Regions from separate parts of the Rhizobium sp. 9140 genome, predicted to be linked through region 1. Evidence: riboswitches for the same ligand, from Rfam matches in the RefSeq annotation. Region 1 holds a riboswitch; the other holds the start of a gene.

Region 1 (7,708 bases):
GTCTCTACAGGCTCCCATCTCTTCAGGTGACGCCGACAGCGGCGAACGCCTCGACCTTTTGGCCTGCGCCGCACCCCTGCCGGACGAGCAGGTCACGGACATGATCGATCAGGAACGCCGCAAGAACTGGCTCGGCCATGCGCTGGAGCAGTTGAACGATCGCGAAATGAAGATCATCCGCGCCCGCCGACTGTCGGAAGACAGCGCGACACTCGAAGAACTCGGCGCCGATCTCGGAATTTCCAAGGAACGCGTCCGCCAGATCGAGACACGCGCACTGGAAAAGCTGAAGGTGGCGCTGGTCGCACAAGCTCCTGAACTCGCGCTGACGGCCCACTGAGGTCGGTCTACACAGACGCGTACGAAAAAGCCCGCCACACCGGCGGGCTTTTTCGTGTCTGCCTCGGATATTGGTCTACTCCGAAATGATCTTGATGCGGTCGCCAGGCTTGATGGTCGAGGTGATCTGCAGGGCGTTGATCAGGCGAAAGAGATCGAGCTTGCGGTCGGTGCCCATCATGCGGGCAGACAAGGTCGCAAGCGTATCGCCGGGACCGACAGTGATCACGCGGATGCGGAGCGGCTTGAGGGCTGCGGCCTCCTGCGGGCTCATGCGACGGAAGGATTTGCGCAGCACGTCGGCCGTTGGCTCCAGCGAGGGCATGCCTTTGGGCACGGCCGTAAGGAACCGGTAGATCTGGGTGTCGATGCGCAGCACCGTCACGTCGAAATCCCAACGCTCTGCAGACGCGCGCGCGGTTGCGGCTTCCAGACCATTGATGGTGATGGCGTGGATCGTTTCGGGCTGAAGGCCGGTCACCCAGCCGCTCGCGATATAGTCAGTCAGGCTGCGACGCTGGGTGTCGGCCACGCCATCGAAGCGGATGGCGATCTCGCCGGGGCCGGTGGCGAGCACCGCTTCCGCCTTGTTGTCGATCTGGAAGCCGGCCGGCACATCGAAGCGAATGCCGAGCTTGCCATGCAGGAAGGTCTGTCCGCGGACATAGCCCTCCTGCGGGCTGTCGCCATAGAGCAGGCCGTCGATACCATCGAGGAAATAGTCGCGGCCACGGTCGCCCGTCGTGCCCTCAGGGCCGAAGGCGCGGGCATGGCGGCGGGCGAGTTCCACGCGCTGCGGCGCGTTCGGGTGGCTCGACAGGAAGTCCATGCTCTGGTCGGTGTCCGGATCCACGGAGGAGAAACGGCTATAGGCGGCCATGGCATCGAGAAAGCGTGCGGCGGCATAGGGGTCGTAGCCCGCTTCACCCAGCATGCGCACGCCGATCACGTCGGCCTGAAGCTCCTGATTGCGCGAGAAGGCGGCGAGCCGCAGCTTGCCGCGGGCAAGCGCCTGCTTGCCGGCGAGGTCGCTCGAAAGAACTTCGGAGACGACGCGGCTGGCGATGACTTCGGCTTCCTCGCGCTGCTGGCGCTGGATGCCGTGATTGGCGGTGACGTGCGCCATTTCGTGCGAAAGCACGGCGGCAACCTCGGAGGCGTCGTCGGCGAGCGCCAGCAGGCCGCGCGTGACGTAGAGATAGCCGCCGGGCAAAGCGAACGCGTTGATGGCGGGCGAGTTCAGCAGCGTAATGCGATAGGACTGGTTGGGGTTCTCGGATACAGCCGTCAGCGCGCCGGTGATGCGGGCGACCAGCCGCTCCGTCTTCTCGTCCTTGTATTCGCCGCCATAGCTCGCAACGATTCGCGGATGTTCGCGGGCGCCCATCTGCGCGCGAGGATCGTTCTTCTGGACTTCATCGACGATCTGCGGGGTGGCGGAGGGAGAGACGCTCGGCTCATAGCTCTGCTCGATGGCGCTCTGGCAACCGGCGAGCGCCAGCAGAGCGAGGCCGGCGACGGACGCGCGCAGGGTGCTTGCAATGCCACGGGCCGACAGATGCCCGCCGTTCCGCTCGTTCCGCTCGTTCACCGTCATGCCTCAGCCCATGTTCGCGTCCGGCGGCGTGCCGAACGCTCTTACGGCAGTTCCGGCAGAGCCGCCCTACATCCTGGGAGACGTGCAATCGCCCCGTTTCCCAGAGCCCGATCTAGCCTATTCGTGCCGCCCATGCCTACTGTATAATTCCGCAAAGCCTGGCGGTTTGCGGAAAAAAGCTGTCGCTCTCTGTTGTCCCGTTCCTGTGCCGCGTCGATGCGCGGCTGCCGCTTCGCCCCACCGCGGGTGCCACAGGCGGACGGTCAAATTGTGGCATGCGGTATCAAGGCGGTTCACGGGGCGGGTGAGCGTGCTCCGAGGAAGCGGGCGACAGCTGCTGGTTCGGTCCGACGAAGGAACGCGTCGGACTCTTCGTGGAGGGCGACCTTGCCGTCGCCAAGGAACAGCACGCGATCGGCGAGGCGGCGCACATCGTCGGGATGGTGCGTGACGAGGAGGATCGTGCTGGCTTCCTTCTCCTGCAATACCGCCAGCAGATCCCCCATTTCCTGACGCAGTCCGGGGTCGAGCGCGGCAAAGGGCTCGTCGAGCAGCAGGATCGGGCGTTGGCGCACGAGCGCGCGGGCGAGTGCTACCCGCTGCCGTTCGCCGCCCGACAGCGTCGGCGGCAGGCGGCGTGCGAAGCCTGCAAGCCCCACATCCCGCAGCGCCCGCTCGATCCGCTCGCGATCCTCCCCGTCAAGCTTCAGGGCGGGGCTGATGCCGAGGCCGACATTGGTTGCGACGTCGAGATGGGCGAAGAGATTGTGTTCCTGGAAGATGACCGAGACCGGACGGAGCGCTGGCGGGATCGGTGTCACGTCCTCGCCCAGAATGCTGACGCGGCCTGCGTCCGGCGTCTCGAAGCCGGCGACGAGATTGAGCAGGGTGGATTTGCCGGAGCCGGAGGCGCCGGTGATCGCGGTGATCCTGCCGCTCTCGATCGTGGTATCGAAGAGAAGCGTACGCGGGGCGGAATGGCCGGGGAAGCGGACCGCGACGTTTTCGAGACGGACGGCGATCGTCGGGAGTGTCGTGGTCATGATGCGCGTTTCCTCGGGCTCTCGCGTGCGGTTCCGAGGATGGTGAGGGCGATGCAGACGATGCCGAGGAGGAGGGCGAGGCCGGCAGCGTCCGTGGTGCGGTAGCTGCCCATGCGGCTGTAGAGCAGGTAGGGCAGGGTCACCATATCCTGTGATCCGAACAATGCGACCGCGCCGAGATCGCCCAGAGACAGGGCGCTGGCGAAGGACAGGGCCATCGATAACGGGCGGCGCAGGCCCGGCCAATCCACAAGCACGATGCGGGACCAGCCGGAAATGCCGAGGCTCGTCGTCAGGCGTCCGGTGCGGGCGGCGTGCGTTGCGATGGCAGGTGCCAGCACGCGGGTGACGAAGGGCAGCGCCATCAGCGTGTTGATGAGGGTGATGACGACCGGCGCGAAGCGGGCGACATCGCCGAACGGGCGCAACAGCAGAAACCATCCCGCCCCGATGACGACCGGCGGCACGAGGAGGACCAGCGATGTGCCGGCGGCGACGCTGCCGGAGAAGATATGCGCGAAACGGCCCGGCCGGCGTGGCGAGAGCAGGATCTGGCGCGTCGTAAGCATGACGGTGGCGAGGGCGACCGAAAGAACAGCCGATGCCGCGGCGATGCCGAGGCTGGTCGCTAGCGCCCGGTAGACTTGGGCGTCCGATGCGAGTTTAGCGAGGTCGGAGGCAAGGCCCGAGACAAGGACGGAGACGAGCGGCGCTGCGACGAAGAGGGCTGCGAGCGCGATGACAAGGATATCGGCGAGGATGGCGGTGCGCGACCGGCCATCGAAGCGGCGCACCGGCCGGCCGGTCGTAAAGCCCTCGGTTGCGGGCGGGGTCAGCCAGCGAAGGACGAAGAGGAGCACGGCCGTCACCATGATCTGCAGCGCCGAGAGCGCGATGGCGCGCGGGGGATCGAAGTCGAACCGCAGGGCCTGATAGATCGCGACCTCCAGCGTGCTCGCCGCCGGTCCCCCGCCGAGCGTCAGCACCAGCGTGAAACTGGTGGCGCACAGCATGAAGATAAGGCCGGCGATGCCCGACAGCAGGCCGCGGATAACCGGCCACTCGATGAAGCGGAAGAGCGAAAAGCTGGATATTCCGAGATTGGCAGAGAGGAGCCAGTATTCGCCGGGAATGCGCTCGAGCCCCGACAGCAGCAGTCTGACGGCGAGCGGCATGTTGAAGAAGACATGCGCGACGAGAATGCCGGCGAGCCCATAGATCGCGACGGGCCGGCCAAAATCGAGCATCGCGAACAGATCGTTGACGACGCCTTGCCGTCCCCAGATGCCGACGATGCCGAGGGCTGCGACCAGCGCCGGCAGGCCGAGCGGCAGCGCCATCAGCCGGATGATCCAGATCCGGCCGATAAAGCTTCGGCGCCGGGCAAGCGCCAAGGCCACGGGAATGGCGAAGGCGACTGACAGGAGCGTGGAAAGACCGGCCTGGATGATCGTGGAACGGGCGACGCGCCAGACATAGGCGTCGAAGACAGGGGCGTCGAAGACACCGCTGGTATCCCTCGTGCCCGCCGCCTCACCGGTCGCGGCCAGCGCCAGAGCGAGGATGGCGGCGCCGACGAACAGCGTGATACCGGTGATGCCCGCCACGCCGAGCGCGTGTGTCAGACGGCGATCACGAGCGGCCGGCATGCAGGGGTCAGTTCCGGCTCATGACGGCCAGCCATTCGTCGATCCAGGCCTTGCGGTTCTTGGCGACCTCCTCGGGGCTCATCAGAAAGGTGGTCTTCGGCTGGACCAGCTTTCCGAAAGCCTCCGGCAGCGGTTCGCTGGGGGTTGCCACCGGCATCATCCAGTTGGTCGTGGGCAGGATAGCCTGCGCTTCCGGACCGTCGAGGAAGGCGAGGAAGGCCTTGGCGAGGTCAGGATCGCGCGCGGCCTTCGTCATGCCGGCCACCTCGATCTGGATGTAGTGACCCTCGGCGAAATCGGCCGCCTGATAGCGATCGCTGTTTTCGGCAACCATGTGGTAGGCGGGCGACGTCGTGTAGGACAGAACCATGGGCGCTTCGCCCTTGGTGAAGAGGCCGTAGGCTTCCGACCAGCCGGGGGTGACGGTGAGGATGCGGTCCTTCAGCTTTGCCCAGGCTTCGCCCGATTTTTCGCCATAGACGGATTTTACCCACAGAAGCAGGCCGAGGCCGGGTGTGGAGGTGCGCGGGTCCTCGATGACGATCTTGTCCCTTGCGTCGCCCTCGACCAGTTCCTTCAGGCTCTTCGGCGGTGTCTTCAGCGTCTGCGTGTCGTAGACGAAGGCGAAATGGCCGTAATCATAAGGCACGAAGCTATCGTCCGAAAAGCCGCCGGGAACCTCTAGGGCCGAGGTGTCGAGGCCGTGCGCGGCAAAGAAGCCGGTGGCCTTGGCCTCAGCGACGAGGTTGGTATCGAGGCCGACGACGACGTCCGCCTTGGATGCGGGGCCTTCGAGCTTCAGCCGTGTGAGCAGCTCCACGCCATCGGCGACGCTGACATAGGTCAGCTTGCAATCGCAGGTCTTTTCGAAGCTTTCGGCGATCTTCGGGCCTGGACCCCATTCGCTGGTGAAGCTCTCATAGGTATAGACGGTCAGCGTCTTCGTCTCGGCCGCTTGCGCCCCCGTAAACATGCCCACCGCGAGAAGCAGAGGGACCGTGGTGGTAAAAAGCCATGTGCTGCGCATGCGCGCCTCCTTCAGAATTCGGGTTTCAAGGGGAGTAGCGCTTGCGAGCCGTCTAATCCCTCCGCCGGTGTTAACCGTATCAGGTTCCGCGGGTTGGCTTTCAGCCTCTCAGCCCGTCTTCCCGCGACGAAGGATCGTCGCGCTGGAAAGGCACCCCGTTAGAGCATGCAAAGATCTAGACGCCGTGCCGCCCCTTGGCAAGATCCAAGGTTGCAGGATGCGCGGATGTGAAAGCGCCATGCCGTTCGGGACTTTCGCGCCGTTTGACCTTTGCCTCCGGGGCTGCTTCGCGCTATGGCAGCGCGATGACCGCAACCGCATTCACCATCCTGCTCGGCGGGCCGCTGACGATGACCGACCGGCTGGCCGCGCAACTTGCCGGCACGCGCGTGATCGCCGCCGATGGCGGCATGCGGCACGCGGACGCCATCGGGTTGACACCGGAGCTCTGGGTCGGCGATTTCGACTCGACGCCGGCAGCGCTGATCGCCGCCTGGCCGGACGTACCACGCGAGCCCTATCCGCCGGCCAAGAACGAGACGGACGGCGAGATCGCCGTGGCGGCGGCACTGGAGCGTGGTGCAACGCGGCTCATCCTTGCCGGCGCGCTTGGCGGCGAGCGCAGCGACCATGCCTTCCAGCACCTGTTGCACGGCCTCCACCTTGCCGAGACGGGGCTCGACGTGCTCCTGACCTCGGGCGAGGAGGAAGCGGTGCCGCTGCTGCCCGGCATCACCGAGATGGATTTGCCGAAAGGCTGCCTCTTCTCCGTGCTTGGTCTCGATACACTGAGCGATCTCTCCATTGCGGGCGCGCGCTATTCGCTCGCCCGTTTCGCGGTGCCCTTCGGGTCGTCGCGCACCCTTTCCAACGTGGCGGAAGGACCCGTGCGGCTGACGCTCGGCACGGGCCGCGCGATGCTGCTCGCCCGCCCCCTCGACATGACAGGAGCCTGACCATGGCGCCGCCCATTCTGAAACTCGACGATATCGTTCTCACCTTCGGCGGCACGCCGCTGCTCAACGGCGCGGCGCTGCAGGTGGAGCCGGGCGACCGGATCTGCCTCGTCGGCCGCAACGGCTCCGGCAAATCGACGCTGCTCAAGATCGCCGCCGGGCTGATCGAACCGCAGTCGGGAGAGGTGTTTCGGCATCCCTCGTCCACCGTGCGCTATCTCGAACAGGCGCCCGATTTCGGGGCCTATACCACCGTGCAGGCCTATGCCGAAGCGGGCCTCGGGCCGGGCGACGATCCCTATCGGGTAACCTATCTTCTCTCGCACCTGGGCTTAAGCGGCGAGGAGAACCCGAACGATCTCTCCGGCGGCGAGGCGCGCCGCGCGGCACTCGCCCGGGTGCTGGCGCCCGAGCCCGACATTCTCATGCTCGACGAGCCGACCAACCATCTCGACCTGCCGACCATCGAGTGGCTGGAAGGCGAGCTGCAGAAGACGCGCAGCGCCCTCATCCTCATTTCGCACGACCGTCGCTTTCTGGAGAAGGTCTCGACCGCGACCGTCTGGCTCGATCGCGGCACCTCGCGCCGGCTCGACCGCGGGTTTGGCCAGTTCGAAGCCTGGCGCGACCAGGTGCTGGAGCAGGAGGAACTGGAGCAGCACAAGCTCGGCAAGCAGATCGAGCGGGAAGAGCACTGGCTGCGCTATGGCGTGACCGCCCGGCGCAAGCGCAACATGCGCCGCCTCGGCGCGTTGCAGGATCTGCGCTCCAACTACCGCGGCCACAAGGGACCGCAGGGTTCCGTGCAGGCGAGCGTCTCCGATGCGCAGGAGTCCGGCAAGCTGGTGATCGAGGCGGAGAAGATCACCAAGGCCTATGGCGAACGCATCATCGTTGCGCCCTTCTCCATCCGGGTGCACCGGGGCGACTGCATCGGTCTCGTCGGCCCGAACGGGGCCGGCAAGACCACGCTTCTGAAGATGCTGACCGGCCAGCTGAAGCCCGACGACGGCAAGGTGAAGCTCGGCACCAATCTCGAGATCGCCACGCTCGACCAGAAGCGCGAGGATCTGAACCTCGAGGATACGCTGGCCAAC
Region 2 (7,708 bases), 2.8 Mb from region 1:
CCGAAATGCACCGGATCGATGCCGGCAGCGACAGCGGCCGGCAGCAGCACCGGCCCGATCAGAAGGATTGCCGCGCCGATGTCGAGGATCAGCCCCAGCGCCAGCAGGACGAGATTGGAAATGAGAAGCACCGCAAGCGCGCTGCCCCCGAGCAGCGTCACCACGGATTGCATCGCACCCGCGATGTCATCGACAGCGAGCAGAAAGGCGAAGGGCGCGGCCGTGCCGATGAGCAGCCCGATGGCGGACGCCTCCACGGCGGCCTGCCGAAAGATACCGGCAAGACCGCGGACGCCGCGCTGCGCCACCAGAGCGAGAACGAGCGTGTAGGCCGCCGCCAGAGCCGCCGCCTCCGTCGTGGTGACGATGCCGATGCGGATGCCGAAGACGACGATGAGCCCGAGCCCGAAGGCGGGGACGGCCGACAGCGCCGCCCGCGCCTGCACGCCGCGCCCGACGCGCGGTATGCGCCCGTGATCACCCGCCGTCAGCGCAATGGCGACGGCAAGGCACAGCGCCATCAGCCCGCCCGCGATGAAGCCGCCGGTGAGCAGCGCGCCGATCGACAGATTGGTCGCGGCCGCCAGAAGCAGGAAGGCGATGGAGGGCGGGATGACGTTGTCGAGCACGGAGGTGGCGGCGACGATGGCCCCGGCCTGCGCCGGCGGGTAGCCATGCCGCACCAGTTCCGGCTGGAACGTCGCCGCCCCGAAGGCGGCGTTCGCGACCGACGAACCGGAGGCGCCGGAAAACAGCACGCCGGTCAGAAGCACGGTCTGCGCGAGACCCGCGCGGCGGTGTCCGACGAGGCTTGCCGCAAACCGCACCAGCCGGTCGGCGGCACCCGACACCGTCAGCAGCGCCCCCGTCAGCAGGAAAAACGGCACGGCGAGCAGCAGGAACTTGGACAGGCCGGCAACGGTCGTCGAGAGGATCGCCGGTTCCGGCAGGCTGCTGCCGAATGTGATCGCGAAAGCGGCCGCCGCCAGAAACGCATGCGCCAGCGGCGCCGACAGGAGAAGCCCGAACCCTGCGACGAGCGCCAGAAAGAGGCTCGGCGGCCAGGAGGTCTCGATGACGACATGGCTCGCGAGAAGATGCGCCGCCACGCCAAGCATCGGCCCGGCAACCCCACGCACCATGTCCCCCTCGGCGATGCGGGTGAGGACCAGCGTTACCAGCAGGGCCGCGCCGCCCAGCATCGGCAGGCCGAAGCGCAGGGCTTCCGGCACGCCGAGCGTCGGCGATGTGCCGCCGACCATCTCCATGACCGCTCCGCCGCCGAAGACGAGCACGAGCCCGGCAAGCACCGAGACGCCGTCCGCGCCGATAAAGGCAAGCCGCCGCGGCAGGGGCGGCAGCCGCGACACCAGAATGTCGAGCCGCATGGCGAGCGGGCCGCTCAATGCCAAGGGCGCACCGAGCGCGATCAGCCCGATATGCAGCCAGATCCCGAGGTCCTCCGCGCCCGTCAGCCCGGTTGCGAACCCGTAGCGCAGCACGACGCCGGCAAGCACCACCGCCAGCATGATCGCCAGAACCAGCCCGGCCAGCGTGCCGAGAATGCGGTCGAGCCCGCGCAGCACGGCACCGGCAATGCGGGCCGGCGCCCCGAACGGCCGACGCGCGCCGATATGGCCGGAGCCGGTCTCAAGACCTCTTCGGCGCGCCGCGCCCGTCACGCCCTCCACCACCTGTAGAAATGGTGCACAGGCCCCCGCCCCTTGCCGATCGCCACACCGCGCCCCGCTTCCAGCGCCTGATGAAGATAGGTCTTCGACAGGCTGACGGCCTCGACCAGCGCGTAACCCCGCGCGAGATGGGCGGTGATGGCGGCGGCGAGCGTGCAGCCCGTGCCGTGATCGTTGCGCGTGGCGATGCGCGGTGCGGCGAAGGTTCGCACGCTCTCGCCGTCGAACAGCAGGTCGATGCTCTCCGGCCCATCGCCGTGCCCGCCCTTGATGAGCACGCTCGCCGCGCCGGCTTTCAGGATCGCCTCCGCCTGTTTCGTCACACCGGCACGGTCCTGCGCGATCGGCAGCCCCGTCAGAAGGGCTGCTTCCGGCAGGTTCGGCGTCACCACCGAAGCGCGCGGCACGAGCACGGTCCGCAGCGCCTCGATCGCCTCCTCCCTGAGCAACCGGTCGCCCGAGGTCGCGACCATGACCGGGTCGAGCACGACAGGTCCCGCAAAAGCCAGGAGGCCCGAGGCGATGGTCTCGATGGTCTCGGCGCGCGACACCATGCCGATCTTCAGCGCCCGGACATCCATGTCGGAAAACACCGCCGCCATCTGCGCGGCGATCAGGCGGCACGAGATATCCTCGACCGCCGTCACGCCCGTCGTGTTCTGCGCCGTCACGGCGGTGACGACGCTGGTGGCGAAGGTTTCCAGCGCGGAAAACGTCTTGATGTCGGCCTGGATGCCGGCACCGCCGCCGCTGTCGGAGCCGGCAATGGTAAGCGCGATCACGGTCATGTCAGATCCTCCAGCGCGGCATCCACGGCCGTGCGGAACGCGCGGGTCGCCCCGGCGATCTCGTCGGCCCGGAAGATAGCCGAGATCACCGCCACGCCATCCGCGCCCGCCGCGATCACCGCCGGCACGCGCGACAGGTCGATGCCGGCGATGGCGCTGACGGGCATCTCCGGCCGAAGGACGCGGATCGCCTCGCGCAGCGCGCGCAAGCCTTCAAGACCGACCGGCGGATCGGGATTGACCTTGGACAGCGTTTCGAACACGCCGCCGATGCAGGCGTAGTCCACCGGCGCCCGGCCCGCGCGCGCAGCATCCGCTGCCGTTTTCACGGTCAGGCCGATGATTGCGGCATCGCCGAGCAACCGCCGCGCCGTCTCCGCATTCATGTCGTCGGCACCGAGATGGACGCCGTCGGCGCCCGCCGCCAGCGCCACGTCAACCCGGTCGTTGACGACGAAGGCGGCACCCGTGCCGGCAAGAGCCGCCCGGATTGCGCTCGCACGCTCGACCATGACGCGCGTGGAGGCCGTCTTGTCGCGGTACTGGATCAGCGTTGCGCCATTGCGAGCGGCCAGCAGCGCCAGTTCGGGCAGCGGCGCGATCTCCGCCAGCGATGCATCGACGATTGCGTTCAGGCGGTCATCGACCTTGCGAATGTTCGTGATGGTCATGTCGAATCCTTGCGAGGGAAAGAATGTCGGTGTCATCGATGGCTGCCAGCGCATCGAGAAAGGCGGCCGCGAACGTGCCGGGACCGCGCGCATGGGGCGCCGCCCGTTCCGCGGCGACCCCGGTCACCGTCAGGGCTGCCGAAGCCGCCGCAAGCGCATCCGGCGCGACGGCCAGAAACGCGGCGATGACGCCGCCCGAGAGGCAGCCGGTGCCGGTCACCTGCGCCATGAAGGGATGCCCGTTGCCGATCTCGACGGAGGCCGAACCCATTTGCAGCAGATCGACCGGGCCGGTGACGATCCGCAGGATGCCGGGCATGTCGCCGATCAGGGCCATTTCGGCGCGGTTGCCGCGCACGACGGTCGGTTGCAGCGCGATCAACTCACGCGCAAAGGCCAGCCTCGACGGCGAATAGTCGCAGTGCACGGGATCGACGATCCACGGCTTACCCTGAGCCCGCGCGACCGCGACACCGAGCCGGATCGCCGCGCGGCGCTCCGCATCCAGCGTGCCGAGATTGACGGTCAGCGCATCGGCGCGGCCGACGAAGCTTTCCACCTCCTCCAGCGACCCGGTCATAGAGGGCATTCCGCCGATGACCGTGATGCCGTCGGCGGTGAACTTCTGCACCACGCTGTTCATGAGGCAATGGACGCGCGGCCGCGCCTGCCGCACCCGCGCCAGCATGCCTGCGACGGTTTGCGGTGTGATGTCGCTCATTTCAGCTCAACGGCGATATCGGCGACATCAGGCGCCTTCGCGATCAGCCCCTCCTCCTGCATGAAGGCACCGAACCGGGCGTAGCGGCCGGTATCGAGCGCAAAGGGGCGCTTGGCGAAGCGCGGCAGCGTGTCGAAGAAGGCGGTGCGGTTCAGCTCGTCGTCAAGGTTCGGATAGGCCTTGGCAAACAGCGCCCAGGCCTCGTCAGGATGATTGGTGAGAAAGATCGAGGCCTCCTCGACGGCCGAGAGGAAGCGCGGCAGACGATCGTCGTTCGCGAGGTCGCGATGGGTGACGAAGACCAGTTCGTCATAGACGGGAATGCCATGCTCCTCCAGAAAGAAGGCCCGGCCGGGATGTCCTTCGAGCTTCATCTGCGTCAGCTCGAAATTGCGATAACCGCCGATGGTCGCATCGACCGCGCCCGAGATCAGCGACGGCGACAGTGAAAAGTTGACATTGACGAGTTCGACATCGCCCTTCGAAAGGCCTTCGGACGCCAGCATGCGCTCCAGCAGCACATCCTCGAAGCCCGAGACGGAATAACCGACCTTCCGGCCCTTCAGGTCCTTCAGGCTCTTAATCGGCCCGTCGGCCAGCACCGTCACCGTGTTCAGCGGCGTCTCCACCAGCGTGCCGAAGCGCACGAGCGGCAGGCCCGCTTCATGGTCGCGGTAGAGATTGGGCTGATAGTGGATGCCGATATCCGCCTGTTTTGCCGCCACGAGCCGTGGCACGACGGAAGGATCCGCCGGCGGCACGAGCGTGACGTCGAGCCCCGCTTTGGCGAAGAGGCCCTTTTCCTGCGCGATCACCATGGGCGCATGGTCCGGGTTGACGAACCATTCGAGCAGCACGGTCAGCTTGTCGGCGGCCTGCGCGGAGATGGTGGCGAAAAGGCTGGACAGGCCAAGCATCGTCGCGATGAGAAGACGGATCATTGAGATCTCCAGGATGAGACGGTTTGAAGGGTTCGACGTTCGGAATGCGAGCGGCCGCCCTCGCGCGCCCAGGGCGCAAGACGGGCGGTGAGCAGATCGACCAGCAGGCGCAGGAGCAGCGTCATGACGGCGAGCACGACCATGGCGGCGAATACGGTCGCGGTCTGCATGCGGGCATTGGCCTGCACCATGACGAAGCCGAGGCCGGCCGACGCGCCGACCCATTCGCCGACCACGGCGCCGAGCGGCGCCAGAGGTGCGGCAACACGCAGGCCGGAAACGAGGCTCGGAAGCGCCAGCGGCGCACGCACGGACACCAGCGCCTGCCAGTGCGAGGCCTGCGTCAGGGACACGGCGTCCACGATGTCCCGCTCCGTGCGGTTCAGCCCGTCGGCAAAGGCGGAGGCGACGGGAAAGAAGATGATGAGCACGGTCATCGCGACCTTGGAGGCCATGCCGAAACCGAGCCAGACGACGAGAACAGGGGCCAGCACGAAGACCGGCAGCACCTGAAGGATGAGGATCGTCGGCCAGACGAACGGCCCGATGCGCGGGCTCGCCGCCAGCACGAACGCCGTTCCCGCCCCGAGCACAGCACCGGCCACGAGGCCGATGAGGATTTCCGACAGCGTGACGAGGCTCTGGGCCAGCAGAAACGCCGACTGATCCCGGAACACCCTAGCGACCGCGAGCGGCGACGGCAGCAGATAGGCCGGCGGCGAAAACACGGCCGTTCCGGCTTGCCACAACAGAACCAGCGCGCCGAGCCCGAGCGCCGCATGAAAGGCGCGCATGGCTAGCAGCAGCGCATGCGCGGCGGGGAAAGCGGACGAACAGCATACGGCATGTGCGATCTCCATACGTGGCGACGGAGATCCAGGCGAGCGGAGAAGAGAGAAAGGGCCGTGGGCGGACACCTGTTTCCGTTCCTACGCCGGTATGACCCGGATCAGGTTCATAACGGTTCGGCTCTCGCCATCTCAGCCCTCGAAAGGACACCCGTCGGAATGTCGCCAACCTATGAAAATGCAGGTGTTTTTGTCAACACCCTTGCGCACGCGTGTCAACGGCGGAGTAAAATCCTGCCACGCGGCGGCGCAAAAGTCGGCCACTTGTGGCGCGCGCATGAGACCGCCGGGAGGGCTTAGGCCCGAGCGGGGGTCTCATGCGCGCGTTGCGATTTTCGAAGGGCGTCAGCCGGCCTTTCGGGCGCGGCTTTGGGCGAGACGATAGCTGTCGCCGTTCATCTCGAGGATGCTGACGTGATGGGTGATGCGGTCGAGCAAAGCGCCGGTCAGGCGCTCGGACCCCAAGGTTTCCGTCCATTCGTCAAAAGGAAGGTTGCTGGTGATCAGGGTCGCGCCTCGCTCGTATCGTTGCGAGATCAGCTCGAACAGCAATTCCGCGCCGGTCTTTGACAGCGGCACGAAGCCCAGTTCATCGATGATCAACAGCTGGTAGGCGGCCATCTGCTTCTGGAACCGGATGAGACGCCGCTCGTCGCGCGCCTCCATCATCTCGCTGACCAGTGCGGCCGCTGTCGTGAACCCAACGGACAGGCCCTTCTGGCAGGCGGCCAGGCCGAGGCCGAGCGCCACATGGGTCTTGCCCGTGCCGCTGGGGCCGAGAGCGATAACGTTCTCCCTGCGCTCGATCCATTCGCAGCGCGCCAGTTCCAGCACCTGCATCCTGTTCAGCTTTGGGATGGCGGCGAAGTCGAAACTGTCGAGGCTTTTGACGACCGGGAACCTGGCCGCCTTGATGCGACGCTCGACCTTGCGACGGTCCCGTTCGATCATCTCCCGCTCGGCAAGCCGGGTGAGGTATCCGACATGATCGACGCCTTCGGTGGCGCACAGCCGGGCCAGCTTCTGGTACTCGCGCTGGAAACTCGGCAGCTTCAGGGTTTTGAGATAATGGGTGAGAAGGATCTCGGGTGCTTGGGTGTTCATGCGACTTCTCCCGCATCCGACGACAGGAGACGCATATACGCCTTCGCCGATGTCGTCTCGACCGTCGCCCTCGGCAAATACGGGTAGATGGACAGGTCCAGTCTGGGCGGCCGGCGTTCCACCCGGCACAGGATCAGATGCTTGACGGCGTCAAAGCCAATGGCGCCAAGCTGGATCGCCTGCTTCACCGCCGCATGCAGATCGGCGAGTTCGAAGCTCTCCAGCAGGCGGAGGACCTGCACGTACTCACGCCGGCCGTGTTTGGCCATGCGGCCTTCCATCAACCGGCGCAGCGTAGCGAACTCTTGCGGCAAGTCCCAGCCCTGGAGGGGCGCTGCCTGATCCAGCGAATTGATCTTCTGCTCGATCAGCGGCAGGTAATGGACAGGATCGAAGACGACGTCTTCCCGTTCCCAGCACCGAGGATGGCGGGCGATGATCTCGCCACGGCCACCAATGACCACTTCGTTGACATAGCCGCGCACCCACACATCCTGATGGCCATAGGCGACCGGGACGGAATAGTCGTTGGTCTTGTAGCGCACCAGCGACTGCGCCGTCACCTTGGCACTTGCCTGGTCGCAGGCATCAAATGGCGAGGCTGGCAAGGCGCGCATGGCAGCCAGATCGCGCCGCAAGCGCTCGCCGATCGTCTCGCTCTCGCCGCGCAGCCTGTCGCGCTGGCGCTTCCGGCACTGCTCCTCCAGAAAGGTGTTGAACGCCTCCCATGTCGCAAACTGCGGGATCGGTACCATGAAGTTGCGCCGGGCATAGCCGACGAGACCCTCGACGTTCCCCTTGTCGTTGCCCTTGCCGGGACGGCCATAGCGATCCCGGATAAGGTAGTGGGACAGGAAGCCGCTGAACAACGTCGCGCGCTTGCGGGTGCCGTCAGGCAAAATCTTCGCCACCAGGCAACGGTCGTTGTCGTAGACGATCGATTG

Evidence for each region. A riboswitch is a leader RNA that binds a small molecule or an ion and turns the genes downstream of it on or off. The one in region 1 is predicted to bind thiamine pyrophosphate.
Region 2: it holds a riboswitch for thiamine pyrophosphate, as region 1 does, so the genes downstream of both, GA0004734_RS15380 (ABC transporter permease) here and thiB (thiamine ABC transporter substrate binding subunit) in region 1, are expected to answer to the same signal.

The regions. Positions count from the first base shown of each region.
Region 1 is NZ_FJUR01000001.1:463,983-471,690, reverse strand. It holds gene GA0004734_RS02170 (RNA polymerase factor sigma-32) at 1-340, shown strand, start outside; gene GA0004734_RS02165 (M48 family metalloprotease) at 416-1,936, opposite strand; gene thiQ (thiamine ABC transporter ATP-binding protein) at 2,230-2,979, opposite strand; gene thiP (thiamine/thiamine pyrophosphate ABC transporter permease ThiP) at 2,976-4,628, opposite strand; gene thiB (thiamine ABC transporter substrate binding subunit) at 4,636-5,601, opposite strand; TPP riboswitch at 5,695-5,823, opposite strand; gene GA0004734_RS02145 (thiamine diphosphokinase) at 5,961-6,611, shown strand; gene GA0004734_RS02140 (ABC-F family ATP-binding cassette domain-containing protein) at 6,614-7,708, shown strand, end outside.
Region 2 is NZ_FJUR01000001.1:3,274,956-3,282,663, forward strand. It holds gene GA0004734_RS15355 (TRAP transporter large permease) at 1-1,634, opposite strand, end outside; gene thiD (bifunctional hydroxymethylpyrimidine kinase/phosphomethylpyrimidine kinase) at 1,679-2,479, opposite strand; gene thiE (thiamine phosphate synthase) at 2,476-3,135, opposite strand; gene GA0004734_RS15370 (hydroxyethylthiazole kinase) at 3,119-3,871, opposite strand; gene GA0004734_RS15375 (ABC transporter substrate-binding protein) at 3,868-4,812, opposite strand; gene GA0004734_RS15380 (ABC transporter permease) at 4,809-5,606, opposite strand; TPP riboswitch at 5,722-5,825, opposite strand; gene istB (IS21-like element helper ATPase IstB) at 6,006-6,764, opposite strand; gene istA (IS21 family transposase) at 6,761-7,708, opposite strand, start outside.